Regions from separate parts of the Crassaminicella indica genome, predicted to be linked through region 2. Evidence: a T-box and tRNA genes for the amino acid it is inferred to sense, from the RefSeq annotation. Region 2 holds a T-box; the other holds one or more tRNA genes.

Region 1 (7,920 bases), 1.0 Mb from region 2:
CTTCAAATACAAATTGACCTATTTTTAAATCAGGAAATATTTTTATTGCATAGGGTGTCGCATTAAATAATCCTAATTGAAGTTTTCCTGAATAAGTTGGATTACAGTGCTGATTACTTAGTAATAATCCTAATCTAGTAAATCTAGTCCTTGGTCTTACATGTGCTATTATATTACTTGGCAAATTAATAACTTCATTTAGTGTTATTAATATATATTCTTTTGGAGCTATCTCATATCCATTAATTATTTCAGCTTCGTCATAAATATTATCAATTTCACTCTGATTTCTTAAGTCAATAGTCCTAAATTCAGTTTTATATCTATGAATTATACTATTCATAGATATGTCATATGAAGCCCCTTGAAGTCTTTCCTCTTTAAAGTTTTCTATAAGTGGCTTTTCTAAATCATATTTTTTGTAATTCTCAATCCTATCTCTTATTTCTTTATCACTTAATATCATAATACTATCCCCTTAATATTGATTCTACACCATATATATTATCATACTTGAATTTAAAATTTAATACCTTATACCTATTTTATAAAATTTATATTTTATCATACATGTCATATTATTACAATCTTTATTGAAATTACTACTCATTTTCAAGCCCTTCCCAACGACAACTACGACTTTTTAAAAACTAATAACAACTAACTAAAATTCCCCCACAAAACAAAAAACCACGTCCCTTGGAAAACCAAAGAGAATGAGGCTATATTCCAGTACATCTAAGAAAAATTCAATATTCTACCTTTCAACTCATCAACAAAACCGCCGTTATTTATGGTATGGTTCATCATTTCGCTATAACTATGGTTTTTAAGAATATATATTGGTTATTTAACTTTATCTATGTGCTTTTTCCACTTTTCATCTGCTAAAAGTCATAAACGGCATACCTCCCGAGCCGATATTTATCATGCCACTTTTTAGGAAAATATACCGTTTATTACACACACTATATGTTTTACAATATATTATTCTTAGTCTTTCCATCATACCTTAATTTTGACGGTATCTTAGACAATCTTAACAAATCTCCAAAATGACTTGTGACTCCTATATTACCAACTAATTCAATTCCTATATCTTTTCTTTCTAATTTTGTAATTAATTTTCTAAGTTCATCTAGACCATTACTTACATCAAATTCTTTATAATATAATGGATTGCCTTCAACTATTACACTTTTATTTCCACTTGATTTTAATTGATTCAATTGAACTACCCATACATGCTCTCCATCATAAACCCATTCTGTTGATACCTCACCTATATATCTATAATAACTTCGTATTTTATTGTTTAGCCTTTTAACTTCTCTAATAACATCATTTGGTAGATTATACAGTCTTTCTTCTCCAATCATAAAAGCACTGCCTTTACCTGCAACACCCTCTATAACATCTTCTTCCATATTCTTCCTTATTATAGATGCCCCTGAAAAAACTGCTTCCACTGCATCTTGAGAAAGTATAGACGCTATATTAATATCATTATCACCTTTGTTTTCTTCAATATTCATAAGTTCAAAAGGGTCTATCCAACTATCCCCAGTATAATATTTCCCTGGCTCCTTAACAATTGGACATGTTCTTATCCATTTTTCATGTAATCCAGTTGCTTTACCAAATGTAAAAGGTGCTATATTTCTAGATATAACAGTAGTTTGTGGCACTTTTATGCCTAAAGTATCTGCTAGTAATAACCCAAATGCTTTATCTCCAATAAATTTAGAAAAATTATTTGGCCATGTTATTATGTTCTCATGACTTATATTATTATACTCTTCATATTCCCATATAATAGTGTGCTTTTTCCCTACCCCTTGTCTATTTGGATGTATACTAAATTCTACTCTATAATTTTCATTAAAATTTATTTCTGGTCTGAAACCGTATACTTTTTCTAAAATGCTATATCCAAATTCTTTAGGTAATGAGCAAATTCCCTCTTTATCAACACATTTTGGTGTATCTTTTGGAGAGAATTCAATAGTATCTCCTAATACAACGCCAGATACTCCCCCATCATTTATATCAATATTCTCATTAACTATTGAATACTTTCCTTCTACCTTATTATTTTTTATAATATCTAATATTTCATCAATATCTTCACGTTTTTTGTTGAAAATTAACTTATTCCCTTTCATGGCATCTAAACTGTAACTTCTTATATTCACAGCTCTCGAAGGAGCAGAATCTATTAATTTCTCAATCAATTCTTTCTCTTGAAGTCCTTCTTTATTTTTATATTTATTTATATGAACAAATCTCAATTTATTTTTTTCAGTGATACCAAAACTAACAAACTGTGCTATATTCCCAAAGTTAAACTCTACAATAGAATTTAACTTTTCATCTTTCATAACTATTTCATTCTTCATAAAATCACCTTAAAATTAAATTTTAATACTTGTAATAACTACCTATTGAATTTAAATTATCATATACTTCTTCTGCATATCTATCACTCATACTAGCTATATAATCAGCAACTATTCTCTCTTTTTTACTTGTATCACTCTTTATTCTATTTTGAAAATTCACAGGTAGTTCTTCAATATTGGTTATAAATTTATTATATAACGCCTCTACTATTCTTACAGCTTTCTTATCTGATTTTTGTACCTCTGAGCTCATTACATAATGTTCATTCAATATATCCCTTAAAGCAGAATAACTTTTACTATATTTATCTTCAAAGTTAATAATTAACCCTTTTTGATAAGCTTTCTTTTTTATCTTTTTTATCTTCTTTTTCATATTTTTTATTTCAGCTTTTTTCTCATCCTCAGCCATCTGTGAGTTTCCTTCAATATCTGACATTCTTTCTTCTATTTTACCAATTTTCAAGCCATCAATTTCTAAGTTTTTTTCAATCTCTAATATTCTTTCTTTTGTTTTCTCTTTTATTGTCTTCTGATCTAACGTTGTTGACCCTTTTAATTCATTAAGAGTTTTTAAACTTTCATCTATTAAGTTACTTAATACATTTCTTATCAAGTCTCTCGTTTTAAAGTTATTTATGTCTTCTAAGATTTTGTCTTTTTTAGCTGGTATAAGTTCTGCTAAAGTTTCTTTTAATTTTGTTTCTAATTTTTTATCATTCTTTATAGCATTCTCATAAATCTCCGTTTTATAAAAATCTTCAAAATCATGGCTTAAATATGCTATTTTATCTGCCCAATAAACAACTTGTGCTTCTAAATTCCCTGGTTCTAAAGGATTATATTCAGTACAGTCAAATTGTTTTTTATTATAACCACCAGCATATACATCTGTATCATGTTTTAATATTCCCTCAAAAACTTCTTTTGATAACTTTACTTTTCTATCTTTTAAATATCTAACACTTTGTACAGCATGAGAAAATCCACCTTTCTCTTTTAATTTCTCATTTAAAAATTTCTCAACCGCATGCCCAAAAGGAGTATGTCCTACATCATGTCCTAATGATATAGCTGCTACTAAATGTCTATTTAATCCTAATGCATCTGCCATACTAATTGCTATTTGTTCCACTTCTAATGAATGTGTTAATCGGGTTCTATGATCTCCAGTTTTTGTTGCTGCTATTACTTGTGTTTTATCTTGTAACCTTCTAAATCCTCCAGTATATAATATTCTATCTCTCTGTCTTCTGAAATATGTTCTATTTGTTTCTTCATTTGAATCCTTTTCTTTATCTAAATTCTTTTCATTATATTTTGTACCCCATTCACATATATACTTATTTTCTCTTTTTTCTAATTCTTCCCCTTTTACACTAGTTTTAATGCTTTGTACACTCTCACTCATATATCCAAATCCCCTTTATCTGTAATATGAACTTTTTATACTGTATTTAATTATAACATAATCAGTTTATTTTTCCTTTATTTATACTGCAATTCGACCCTAATTACATTAAATCTCTTTTTATCACTGATTTTTTTAGTTCATTTTGTTTCTCTCCACGAGGTCCTTTTGACATCGTAACGACGATAACAACTAAGAGTTTTAGAAACAACTAGCAACTAACTAAAAAGCCCATACAATATAAACCCCCATCTTCCTTATAAATCTAAGAAAACAGAGTAATATTCATAGTTTTACCAAGAGAATTTTAATTTAAAAAACCACCGTTATTTATGGTACGGTTCAGCTCCAATTATCCTAAATCTCTTTTTTGTGACTAATTTTTTTACTTTAATCCTCTCTCCTTGTAACCTCTAATACCCGCTAACCCCTCCACGACGTCCTTTTGACGTCGTAACGCCGACGACAACTAGCCTTTTTTAGAAACTAATTGCAACTAACTAAAAATTCCCCTCAAAACAAAAAATCTCATCTTCCTTGAAAAACCAAGAAAGATGAGACTATATTATGGCACACCCGAGAGGATTCGAACCTCCGACGCACGGTTTAGGAAACCGACGCTCTATCCCCTGAGCTACGGGTGCAAGTTTACCATTAATAGAATAATCCGATTTTTTACATTTGTCAAGGTTATAATATGTTTATCTTTGTACTTATGTTTACATATTTCTTTTTTAATGTCAGTATTGTTTATCTATAGGGATCCAACTTCAACATGAAAAAAAGAAATATATAAAGATAAGTGAATGACTTCGATAACTTTTGTAAAAAAACTTACTGAAATTTCATGAAAAATACGTTAAGAACCTTCATTGTTTGAACGAAGTGAGTTTTGAAGGTTTAGTATTTTTTCATGGAATGAAGTTTTGTTTTTTCAAAAGTTATCTGGAATGAACTATCTTTTATATTTCATTTTGAAGTTGTTTACCTATATATAACATATACATTACATGATATTTGAAATAAGACTTGAAAAAACTGACCAAAATTTTGTTATGAATACTTTAAAAGGAATCTTTTTTATATCTCGATCACTAATTAGATCCATTGTTATAACCTTTCCATTATATAGTGTAACCTTCAATTCCCCAAGCTTTTGCCCTTTAATAATCGGAAATGGCATTTTATCTAGTAAAGAAATCTCTCTACTTTTTTCTATTCCATTTTTTACGCCAAATGCCCAAGCATCCTTTTTAGCTAAAAGCTTGATAGGAAGCTCCTTTGCTCCCCATAAATTAATTTTTCCAATCATTTCCTCTGATTTTATAATTCTTCTCTTTGTAAAATTAGCTATTCCATAATTTAAAAGCTTTTCACTTTCATGGATTCTATTAAAATCACTTTCCGTTCCAAGTACAACAGATATCAATCTAAAATCCTTCTCATTTTCATTCTTTTTCTTTACATTCATAGTAGCAGCTAAACAAAAACCTGCTTCTCTTGTGTATCCTGTTTTTAATCCATCTACATCAGGAATAACCTTTAACAACCCATTTGTACTTTTTTTATAAAAATTCCTCCTTTTATTTTGATAAAATTCTTGATCTGTAAGAGGTAATATTTCTTCTTTATAATGATCCATGATGTATTTTACCAATATACCTATATCTTTAGCTGTCATCATATTTCCTTCGTCTTTTTCTGGCATACCATTAGGATTGACAAAGTGTGTATTTACCATTCCTATTTCTTTAGCTTTTTCATTCATTATTTTTACGAAATTCTCCATACTTCCGCCTACATACTCTGCAATAGCAAAAGCTGCATCATTTGCAGAAACAATCAACATAGCCTCTATCAGTTCTCTTAGCTTTATAATCTCTCCTGCCTTTAATCTATAGCTTGCTCCCGCCTCTCTTGCTGCTCTAGGGCTTATAGTTACTAAATCGTTCATAGAAATTTGTCCTTTTTCTACAGCTTCCATAGCAACAAGATAAGTCATCAATTTTGTAATACTGGCTGGTGCAAAGCTTTCATCTATATTCTCAGAAAATAATATTTCTCCTGACTCTTCTTCCATAAGTAATGCTGCCCTTGCATTAATTTTTACTTTAACATCTGCAAAGCTAAATGTACTATTCAATAAAAAAATAAATGTTATAAATATTGCTGTAACTCGTTTCAAATTAAGTCCCCCCCCACTTATATATTAAAGGAAAAACATTAACAAAACCACAGGTATTTTTTCCTGTGGTTTTTTACATTTATTCTCCAAGCAGCCATTTATTAAAAAGTTCATCTAAATTTTCACCTACAACCTCTTCACAAACCCTTTTAAAATCTTCTGTTTTAGCATTTTTAAATTGATAGGTTTGATAATATTGCTTCATAATCTCGTAAAATTTTTCTTTTCCATATGTCTCATAAAGAGTATTTAAAAGCATCGCTCCCTTATTATATACCAAAATTCCATAATCATCCCATCCTTCAAACTTGTTTAACGGTCTTAAAATAGTTTCATTACTTATAGAAGACGATGCACTTTTATATGGTTCTTCATTCATATACTGATAGTATTCTTTTCCTGTTTCTTCTCCAAACATTTCCCTAGTATAAACGACCTCTGAATAGGTAGTCAGACTTTCATCAAGCCAAGCCTCATCAATCTCATCATTTCCAACAACACCATACCACCACTGGTGACCTGTTTCATGTACAATCACAATTCCTAAAAAATCTCCATAATCATTATAATAATCCTTACCAATAAAAACAATCCCTGGATATTCCATACCACTAGGGAAATTTGTCTGCACTACAGAATACTGACCATAAGGGTATTTTCCATATACTCTGTTAAAGGTCTTTAACGCATTTTCTGCTGATTCTATAGCTTTATCTGCTATTCCCTGCTTAACATCTTTCATAAAATACATCTTAAGTGTTGTACCTTCTACATCTTTCTCAACAACTTCAAAACGGTTGCTGGTTACAAAAGCAAAATCTCTCATGAGCTTTGCCTCTATCTCCCAAACCCTTTTATCGCCTACAATTGTATCTTTCAAAATATTTCCTGATGCTGCAACAATAAAGTCCTTTGGTGTTTCAATACGCACATGATAATTGCTTACATCGCTATAAAATGGATCTCCTAAAGGATAATAAGGATCTAAATTCCATCCTGTTTCATCATAAACAGCTGCAATAGGATACCAGTTGCCAAGATTAAATATATCTTCACTATAACCAAATCTTTCTTTAGCAGGTGGAATTTTTATTGTATATTGCATATCTATTGAAATTCTCTCATTAGAATTTATGGACTTAGGCAATACTACCTTCATGATCGTCTGTCCCTCTCCTTCTAATGTAAAAGCAACTGGTTTATTCCCAATAGATACTTTTTCTATATTAATATATCCAGCTTCAAATCCATCAGGATAAGCACGATCAAAATCATTCATCAAAAATGGAGCTGTCTCTTTTTTTCTAAAACTGTTTGGATATAAGTGAAAATAAACTTCTTTTAAAGAAGCATTTTCTTTATTTATATAATCTACTCTCTGTTTTCCTTTAATAATATGATCCTTTGGAGAAAATGCTAACTCAATATCATATTGATCTATATTCTCAGGATTAACCCCATTATAATCATTTACAATCAATGTAGGGTGTGTAATCTTCTCTACTTCTTTTTCCTTACATCCTGTCAACAAAAACAATATAGCCAATAATATAATCCCTATTTTTTTCATATTGTTCCTCCACTATTTTTTATTTAATTATTTCCTTTACACTTACTTCTTATAGTATATCATAATCCTGTATTTCTTTTGTAAAAATAAACCACCTAAATGGTGGCCTATTTTTAAAGCTTTACATATTTTGCACATAACACATTTTCTTTTTGCATCAATTTTTCTAAGCTTTTATTAGATACTTCATCATCTATTGTCAACACCATTAATGCTTTTTTTCCTACAGCATTTCTTCCTACCTGCATAGTTCCAACGTTTATATTTTCTTCTCCTAATACCATACCAATATGCCCGATCACCCCTGGAACATCCATATTCTGTACAAATAGCATATGCTTTGTTGGATTTA
Region 2 (7,920 bases):
AATTGGTGTTCCGGGAAAATCAAATGCTTTTGAAATATCAAAAAGACTTGGTCTTAGTGAGTATATTATAGAGAAGTCTAAGGGGCTTATTTCTAGAGAGGATATTGCTTTTGAAGATTTATTAGCATCAATTGAAAAGGATAAAAGAATGGCTGAAGAGGAAAGAGACGAAGCTGTAAGATTAAAGTTAATGTTGCAAAAGCAAAAAAGTGAATATGAAAAAAAACACGAAAAATTAGCAATACAAAGAGAGAAAATATTGAAAGAAGCACGAGAAGAAGCTAGAAAATTTCTTAAGGATGCTAAGGCTGAGGCAGATCGTATTATAAAAGAGCTAAGAGAGATGGAAAAGGTTCAAGAAGAAAAGGAAAGAAATCGAAAAATTGAAGCAGCAAGAAAAAATTTAAGAGAAAAAATTGGTAGAATTGAAGAGAGTCTAGGGGTAGGTGTGAATGTAGGGATAAATACCAAACCTCCAAAGAACTTAAAGGTTGGAGATACAGTGCGAATTCTTAATTTGAATCAAAAAGGAACTGTTGCTACAAAGCCAGACCAAAATGGAGATTTAACTGTGCAAGTTGGAATTATGAAAATTAATGTGAATATTAAGAATTTAAGAATTGATAAAGAAGAAAAGGAAAGCATCAAAAAAAGTGGAGTTGGAAAAATTGCAAAACGTAAGGCGCAAAGCGTTCAGACATCTATAGATCTTAGAGGACAAACATTAGAGGAAGCTATGATGAATACAGATAAATATTTAGATGATGCATATATTGCAGGTTTAAATGAGGTAACGATTATTCACGGTAAGGGTACAGGTGTATTACGTGAAGGCATTAAAAATATGTTAAAAAGACATAAGCATGTAAAAAGTGCGAGAGATGGAGCTTATGGCGAAGGTGGAACAGGGGTTACTATCGTAGAGTTAAAATAGAATAGGTGTGATGGAATTGATATTGATAAGTGCGTGTCTTGCAGGGGTTGATTGTAAGTATAATGGAAAGAATAATGAAGTTGAAGAAATAATAAATCTTGTGAAGGAGAAAAAAGCTATTTTAGTATGTCCAGAACAATTAGGAGGATTATCTACCCCTAGAGTTCCTTGTGAAATTGTTGGTGGAGATGGAGAAGATGTATTGAATAATCAAGCAAAAGTTATAAATAAAAATGGAGAAGATCAAACTGCGTATTTTTTAAAGGGCGCGCAGGAAGCATTAAAAATTGTAAAATTATATGATATTAAAACGGCTATATTAAAAGCAAAAAGTCCATCGTGTGGAAGTGGAATAATATATGACGGAGGATTTTCAGGTAAAAAGAAAAATGGATATGGGGTTACAGCAGCTTTATTTAAAAAAGAAGGAATAAAATTATTTGATGAAGAAAGCTTTAAAAATCAAATAAAATAGTGTTTTAAAAAATGGTGAAAAGCCTCTCAAAAACGAGAGGTTTTTATTTTGTTTCGAATGCTACTTTGTGATAAGATAAGGTTTTTTATGAACAAGAGATTACATAAAAATGGAATGAAACATATAAATATAGTATAAATTCAAAAAAATATAAGGGGATGTGTTCATTTGAAACCATTGATTATTATTGATCCTGGACATGGAGGAAGAGATCCTGGAGGAGGTAGTAATGAATATTGGTTGGAAAAGGATATGGTATTAAAAATTTCAAAATATCAGTATGAAAGATTGAAAGCATTAGGGATTCCTGTTCAATTAACTAGAAATGATGATGTATATTTGTCTTCTTCTCAAAGAGCAAAAATAGTGAGAGATTCAGAAGCAAAATACTGTATTTCTAATCATATTAATGCAGGAGGTGGTGAAGGGGCAGAAACTATTCATAGCATTTATAGCGATGCTAAACTAGCAACGAAAATTTTAGATCAAATAAGACAAGCAGGACAAAAGACAAGGAGAGTATTTTATAGAACATTATCCAATAGCCCTCATTTGGATTATTACTTTATGCATCGTGAAACAGGAAATGTAGAAACAGTTATTGTTGAATATGGATTTGCCGATCAAAAAGAGGATACAGATAGGCTATTAAATCATTGGAAAGATTATGCAGAGGCTGTTATAAAAGCTATTTGTGAGCATATAGGACATAATTATCAAAAAAGTTTTAATATAGATAAAGATAGCTGGAAACATGAAGGAGTTGAATATTTGTATAAAGAAGGAATTTTGAATGATTTACAGGGTTGGAAACAAAAAATCAATGAACCTATGCCTGTATGGGCAGTAACTTTGTTATTGAAGAAAATATGTGAAAAGCTTAAGGAAGAGTCATAAAAACTGTCTAAATTTTAGACAGTTTTTATGTTGAAGAATGACTTTTAATTAATGATTTTTTACCAGCAAAATGAATAGCACGAATGGCAATGATTTCTAATGGATTAACATAATTTCCTTCCATTTTAAATATTTCATATCCAACGGAAAGCTCTGTACATCCTAATATAAAAACTTTTGCACCTAAAGCTTTTAATTCTTCTAAGCTTTTGTTAAATCCATCTAAAGTAATATTTTTTCCTGCTTTTATACTGTAAATAAAATTTGTTATATGTTGCTGAGTCTTGATAGGCTTTACTAATTCCATTCCATATTTTTTAATCGCTTTATCATATATATGTGTTTTGCAGGTTCCTTCTGTTGATAAAAGACCTATTTTTACACCTGTATATTTTTCAGAAATAAATTTTGCTGTTTCTTCGATCATATTGAGGAATGGAATTTTGATTTCTTTTACAATATCTTCATAAAAATTATGAGCTGTATTACAAGGCATGATTAAAAAATCTGCTCCCATTGCTTCTAATCTTTTAGCAGAGGTAATCAGCTGTTCTCTAGGGTCTTGTCCATTTGCTATAAGATAAGCAGTTCTATCTGGGATAGAAGTATTATTATCTATAAGTATGTGTATATGCTCTTGGTCACACTTAGCGTCTGTTAATAGTATGATTTTTCGAAAGAGATCAGCTGTTGCTAAAGGACCCATTCCGCCTAAAATGCCTAATTTTTTATGCATATTCTTTATCCTCCAATTTTATCTATAATATTTTTATTATATTATAAAACAGCTTGGATATCCAAGCTGTATGATTTATGCAGAAATTTTTTCATCTGGATAATGAAGTTCTCCTTCAGTAGCGGCTATGACTGCTGCTGCTGAAGTATCTCCAATTACGTTTACACAAGTTCTTGCCATATCTAAGACTCTATCGATTCCACCAATTAAGGCAACACCTTCAAGTGGCAAACCTACAGATTTAACTACCATTGTAAGCATGATAAAACCTGCTCCAGGGACTCCAGCAGTACCAATAGATGCTAAAGTTGCTGTAAGGATAATAGTCAATTGTTGAGACATACTTAAATCTAAACCGTATACTTGTGCTACAAACAATGCACATACTCCTTGATAAAGAGCAGTTCCATCCATGTTGATTGTAGCACCAAGAGGAAGAACGAAGCTTGATACACCTTCAGATACGCCTAAATTTTCTCTTACACATTTGATTGATACAGGTAATGTTCCAGAACTGCTTGTTGTACTAAATGCTGTAAGAGCTGCAGGCATGATGCCTTTGAAGAATTTTATAGGACTGATTTTTGCAAATGCTTTTACAGCACTAGAATATACAAGTACTGCATGAAGGATACATCCAATGTAAACAGCTATAATTACTTTTAAAAGTGGCAGTAATACAGCAGGTCCATTTGTTGCAACAACTGGAGCAATTAATGCAAATACGCCATATGGTGCTAAACTCATTATAAATGCTGTGATTTTATACATAATTTCAGCTAAGCTATCAAAAAAATCAATAAATGGCTTTCCTTTTTCTTCAGGTAAGGATGTTGCACCTATTCCGAGGAATAATGCAAAACATATAATTTGAAGCATATTCCCTTCCACTAATCCTTTTAATGGATTTTTAGGAAAAATATTTAGCAGTGTATCTACAAGAGCTGGCGCTTCTTTTGTTGCGATTTCAGCGGTTACAGGAATAGTCATGCCAGCCCCTGGCTCAAAAACATTACCTAATATAAGTCCGATAGTCACAGCAATTGCTGTTGTGCATAAATAATACCCTACTGTTTTTCCTCCAATTCTACCAAGCTTTTTTACATCTCCAACACTTGCAGCACCAACAATTAATGATGAAAAAACTAGAGGAACAATAATCATTTTAATTAAATTAAGAAATAATGTTCCGAAAGGCTTAATGTATGTAGTAGCAATGTCAGGTGAACCTGTTAATATAAGACCTACTAAAATACCTAAGCCTAGTCCAAGAAGAATTTTGGTTGTTAGTTGCATTTTCTTCATTAAATAACCTCCTTTTTAAATGATTTTACAGAATTGTTGAATGATTCTGTAGCGTGTTTATTTTACAATTAAAAAGACATCCTGTCAAATAGTATAGCATATTTGGTAAATGATGTACATAAATAATAAAAATAATATATCATAAAAGAGTGATGATTAATGATTTATAGGAAGTATAATTTTACAGAGTGAGTAAAAAATAAAAGCGTGAAACCTCTTGATTTGAATAGAAAGTTATGATAAATTATTATTTAAAATGAACATTTTATCGATGAAAAGGAGAGTAAATTTTAGGATGTATCAAAGCGAGTCGGAGTTGGTGAGAGTCCGATATACTACTAAGATTGAAGCGTACCTTTGAGATTTTTGCTGAAATGAGTAGGCAAAACGGATTCCTACCGTTATAGAGGAGTAGAGTGGATACATTTTGTATCAATAAGAGTGGTAACACGGGAAATAACTCTCGTCTCTTGACTTAAGAGATGGAGAGTTTTTATTTTTTATAAATGAAAAAGAGGAGGATATAGTAATGATTGATTTCAAAAGAGAAATTGCGAATATCTTATCAGAGAAAATTGAAGAATTAACAGTAGAGGAAATTCTTGAAATGATGGAGATCCCACCAAATTCGCAGATGGGAGATTATGCTTTTCCTTGCTTTAAGCTAGCAAAAATATTTAGAAAAGCACCTAATATGATTGCAGAGCAAATCGTAGAATCAATTGGGGAGAATCCTTTGTTTGAAAAGGTTGAAAATGCTCAAGCCTATGTAAACTTTTTTATTGATAAAGCTACCTTTGCAAAATCTGTAGTAGAGGAAGTTTTAGAAAAAAAAGATGCCTTTGGTTCTTCTAATTTAGGAGAAGGAAAAAAGGTAATTGTAGAGTTTTCTTCTCCTAATATAGCAAAGCCTTTTCATATCGGACATATTAGAAGTACAGTGATTGGAAATGCTATTTATAAATTATATGATTTTTTAGGATATGATACAGTTACAATTAATCATTTAGGAGACTATGGAACTCAATTTGGAAAGTTAATTGTAGCTTATAAAAAGTGGGGAAATGAAAAGGAAGTTGAAGAAAATCCTATTCCTACATTATTAAAGCTTTATATTAAATTCCATGAAGAAGCAGAAAAACATCCAGAATTAGAAGATGAAGGAAGATTGTGGTTTAAAAAACTAGAGGATGGAGATGAAGAAGCAAAAAGACTTTGGCAGTGGTTTAGAGATGTAAGTTTAAAAGAATTTAATCGAGTTTATGGAATGCTTAATATTTCATTTGATTCTTATGCGGGAGAAAGCTTTTATTCAGATAAAATGCCGAGGGTTTTAAAAATGATGGAAGAAAAGAATATGCTAAAAGAGTCAAAGGGAGCAGATATAGTAGATTTAGAAGAATATGGTATGCCTCCAGCTTTAATTCGAAAAAGTGATGGGTCTACTCTTTATATTACAAGAGATATTGCTGCTGCTATTTATAGAAAAGAGCATTATGATTTTTATAAGAATATCTATGTAGTAGCATCTCAACAAAATCTTCACTTCCAGCAATGGTTTAAAGTTATAGAACTAATGGGATATGATTGGGCAAAGGATTGTATTCATGTTCCATTTGGTCTAGTAAGTCTTGAAGAAGGAACTATGTCTACAAGAAAGGGTAGAGTAGTATTTTTGGAGGATGTGCTTAAAAAAGCTGTTGAAAAAACAAAAGAAATCATCAAAGAAAAGAATACAAATCTTTCAAATATTGATGAGGTAGCAAGACAAGTAGGTATTGGAGCAGTAGTTTTCCAAGAATTATCTAATAATAGAATAAAGGATTATACTTTTTCGTGGGATAGAACCTTAAACTTTGATGGTGAAACGGGTCCATATGTCCAGTATACCCATGCAAGAGCATGTAGCGTGTTAAGAAAAGCAGAAGTTACAATAGATGAAAATATAGATTATAGTTTATTATCTAATGAAGATGAAATGGATTTAGTAAGGGTGCTTCAAAAGTTTCCAAATATCATAAAAGAAGCAGCAAGAAAATATGAGCCATCTATTGTGACAAGATATATTGTGGATGTAGCTCAAGCCTTTAATAGATTTTATCATCATTGTCCAATTATAGTAGAAGACAAAGAAATGCAAAAAGCAAGACTTGCCCTTGTAGCTGCTGCAAGACAAACTATCAAAAATGGATTAACAATACTTGGTGTTTCGTCACCTGAAAGAATGTAGTGGAGGGATATGATGAGATATGAAGGAAGTGTTTATAGACCACCTAGTGAAGCATATAGTTTAATCATTCAAGCTACAATAGGTTGTTCTCATAATAAATGTACATTTTGCAGTATGTATAAAGATAAAAATTTTAGAATGAGAAAAATGGAAGAGATTATAGAAGACCTAGAAATGGCAAGGGATTATTATAAGTATGTAAAAAGAATATTTTTAGCTGATGGAAATGCACTTTCCTTAAAGACTGAATATTTAAAGATGATATTGTTAAAAATTAAAGAGCTTTTTCCTGAATGTGAGCGAGTTGGTATATATAGTGCGCCAAAGGATATTTTAAGAAAGACGATAGACGAGCTAAAAGCTTTAAAAGAATTAGGATTAGGGATTGCTTATTTAGGAGTTGAATCAGGAAGTGATAAAATTTTAAAGCATATAAATAAAGGGGTTACTTCTGAAGAGATGATTAAGGCAGGACAAAAAATGGTTCAAGCTGGTATTCCTTTATCTGTTACCCTTATATCAGGATTAGGTGGAAAAGAAAAATGGCTTGAGCATGCTATTGAATCTGCAAGGGTGATTAATGCAATAAATCCTCAATATTTAGGATTGCTTACATTGCTTGTTCAATCAGGGACAAAGATGTATGATGAAGTGCAAAAGGGAGAATTTAAGCTTCTTAATCCAAAGGAAGTAATTCTTGAAACAAAAGAATTGATTAATAACCTAAATGTGAAGGATTGCATTTTCAGAAGCAATCATGCGTCTAATTATGTAGCATTAGCAGGTACATTACCACGAGATAAAATGAATTTGCTAAAACAATTAGACTTGATGATGGAAAATAGTTATGGAATGAAAGATGAAATGTTTAGGAGATTATAAAAATCACAGCCCTGTCGCTGTGATTTTTATTTTTCCAAATAACAAAGAAATTCTTCTTCGCTTGTTTCTGCTAACATACATAACTGCTGAAGGATATGCTCCTTTAGAGAAATAAAAGCATCAATTTTTGTATTTTCACCTGTATATTCAAGGGCTTGTAAGATCATTAACATATCTCTTTTAGAAATTTCCTGTATTGATATTTTGTCAAAATCCTCCATAGTAATCTCCTTTCTACATTATGGTATATCCTATTATATAATTCGATAAAAACTTCATAAAACCTTCAAAATAAGATAAATTTAATGGTGCTTTTAGACATAAAAAAAAGGAAATGTTATACATTCCCTTTTATTGAAAACTTTTTGGTTCTGTTTTGTGATATACTCTTTCACTACGATCTTTCACTTCTAGTATTGCTTTAGCCATATTTTGCACTTCATTTTTTAAAAGCTCAATGT

The links. A T-box is a leader RNA that pairs with one kind of tRNA and senses whether it is charged. The one in region 2 lies ahead of argS (arginine--tRNA ligase), so its partner is inferred to be a tRNA-Arg.
Region 1: it has a tRNA-Arg gene. The T-box ahead of argS (arginine--tRNA ligase) is inferred to sense a tRNA for this amino acid. The anticodon was not compared.

The regions. Positions count from the first base shown of each region.
Region 1 is NZ_CP078093.1:1,089,349-1,097,268, reverse strand. It holds gene dcd (dCTP deaminase) at 1-466, opposite strand, end outside; gene KVH43_RS05185 (hypothetical protein) at 978-2,399, opposite strand; gene KVH43_RS05180 (HD domain-containing protein) at 2,422-3,813, opposite strand; tRNA gene KVH43_RS05175 (tRNA-Arg) at 4,382-4,457, opposite strand; gene KVH43_RS05170 (D-alanyl-D-alanine carboxypeptidase family protein) at 4,820-5,998, opposite strand; gene KVH43_RS05165 (M1 family metallopeptidase) at 6,078-7,568, opposite strand; gene serA (phosphoglycerate dehydrogenase) at 7,682-7,920, opposite strand, start outside.
Region 2 is NZ_CP078093.1:92,340-100,259, reverse strand. It holds gene KVH43_RS00695 (endonuclease MutS2) at 1-934, shown strand, start outside; gene KVH43_RS00690 (2-thiouracil desulfurase family protein) at 951-1,409, shown strand; gene KVH43_RS00685 (N-acetylmuramoyl-L-alanine amidase family protein) at 1,578-2,306, shown strand; gene cuyB (cysteate racemase) at 2,332-3,042, opposite strand; gene KVH43_RS00675 (dicarboxylate/amino acid:cation symporter) at 3,118-4,338, opposite strand; T-box leader at 4,610-4,821, shown strand; gene argS (arginine--tRNA ligase) at 4,877-6,577, shown strand; gene KVH43_RS00665 (radical SAM protein) at 6,590-7,459, shown strand; gene KVH43_RS00660 (hypothetical protein) at 7,486-7,680, opposite strand; gene KVH43_RS00655 (hypothetical protein) at 7,811-7,920, opposite strand, start outside.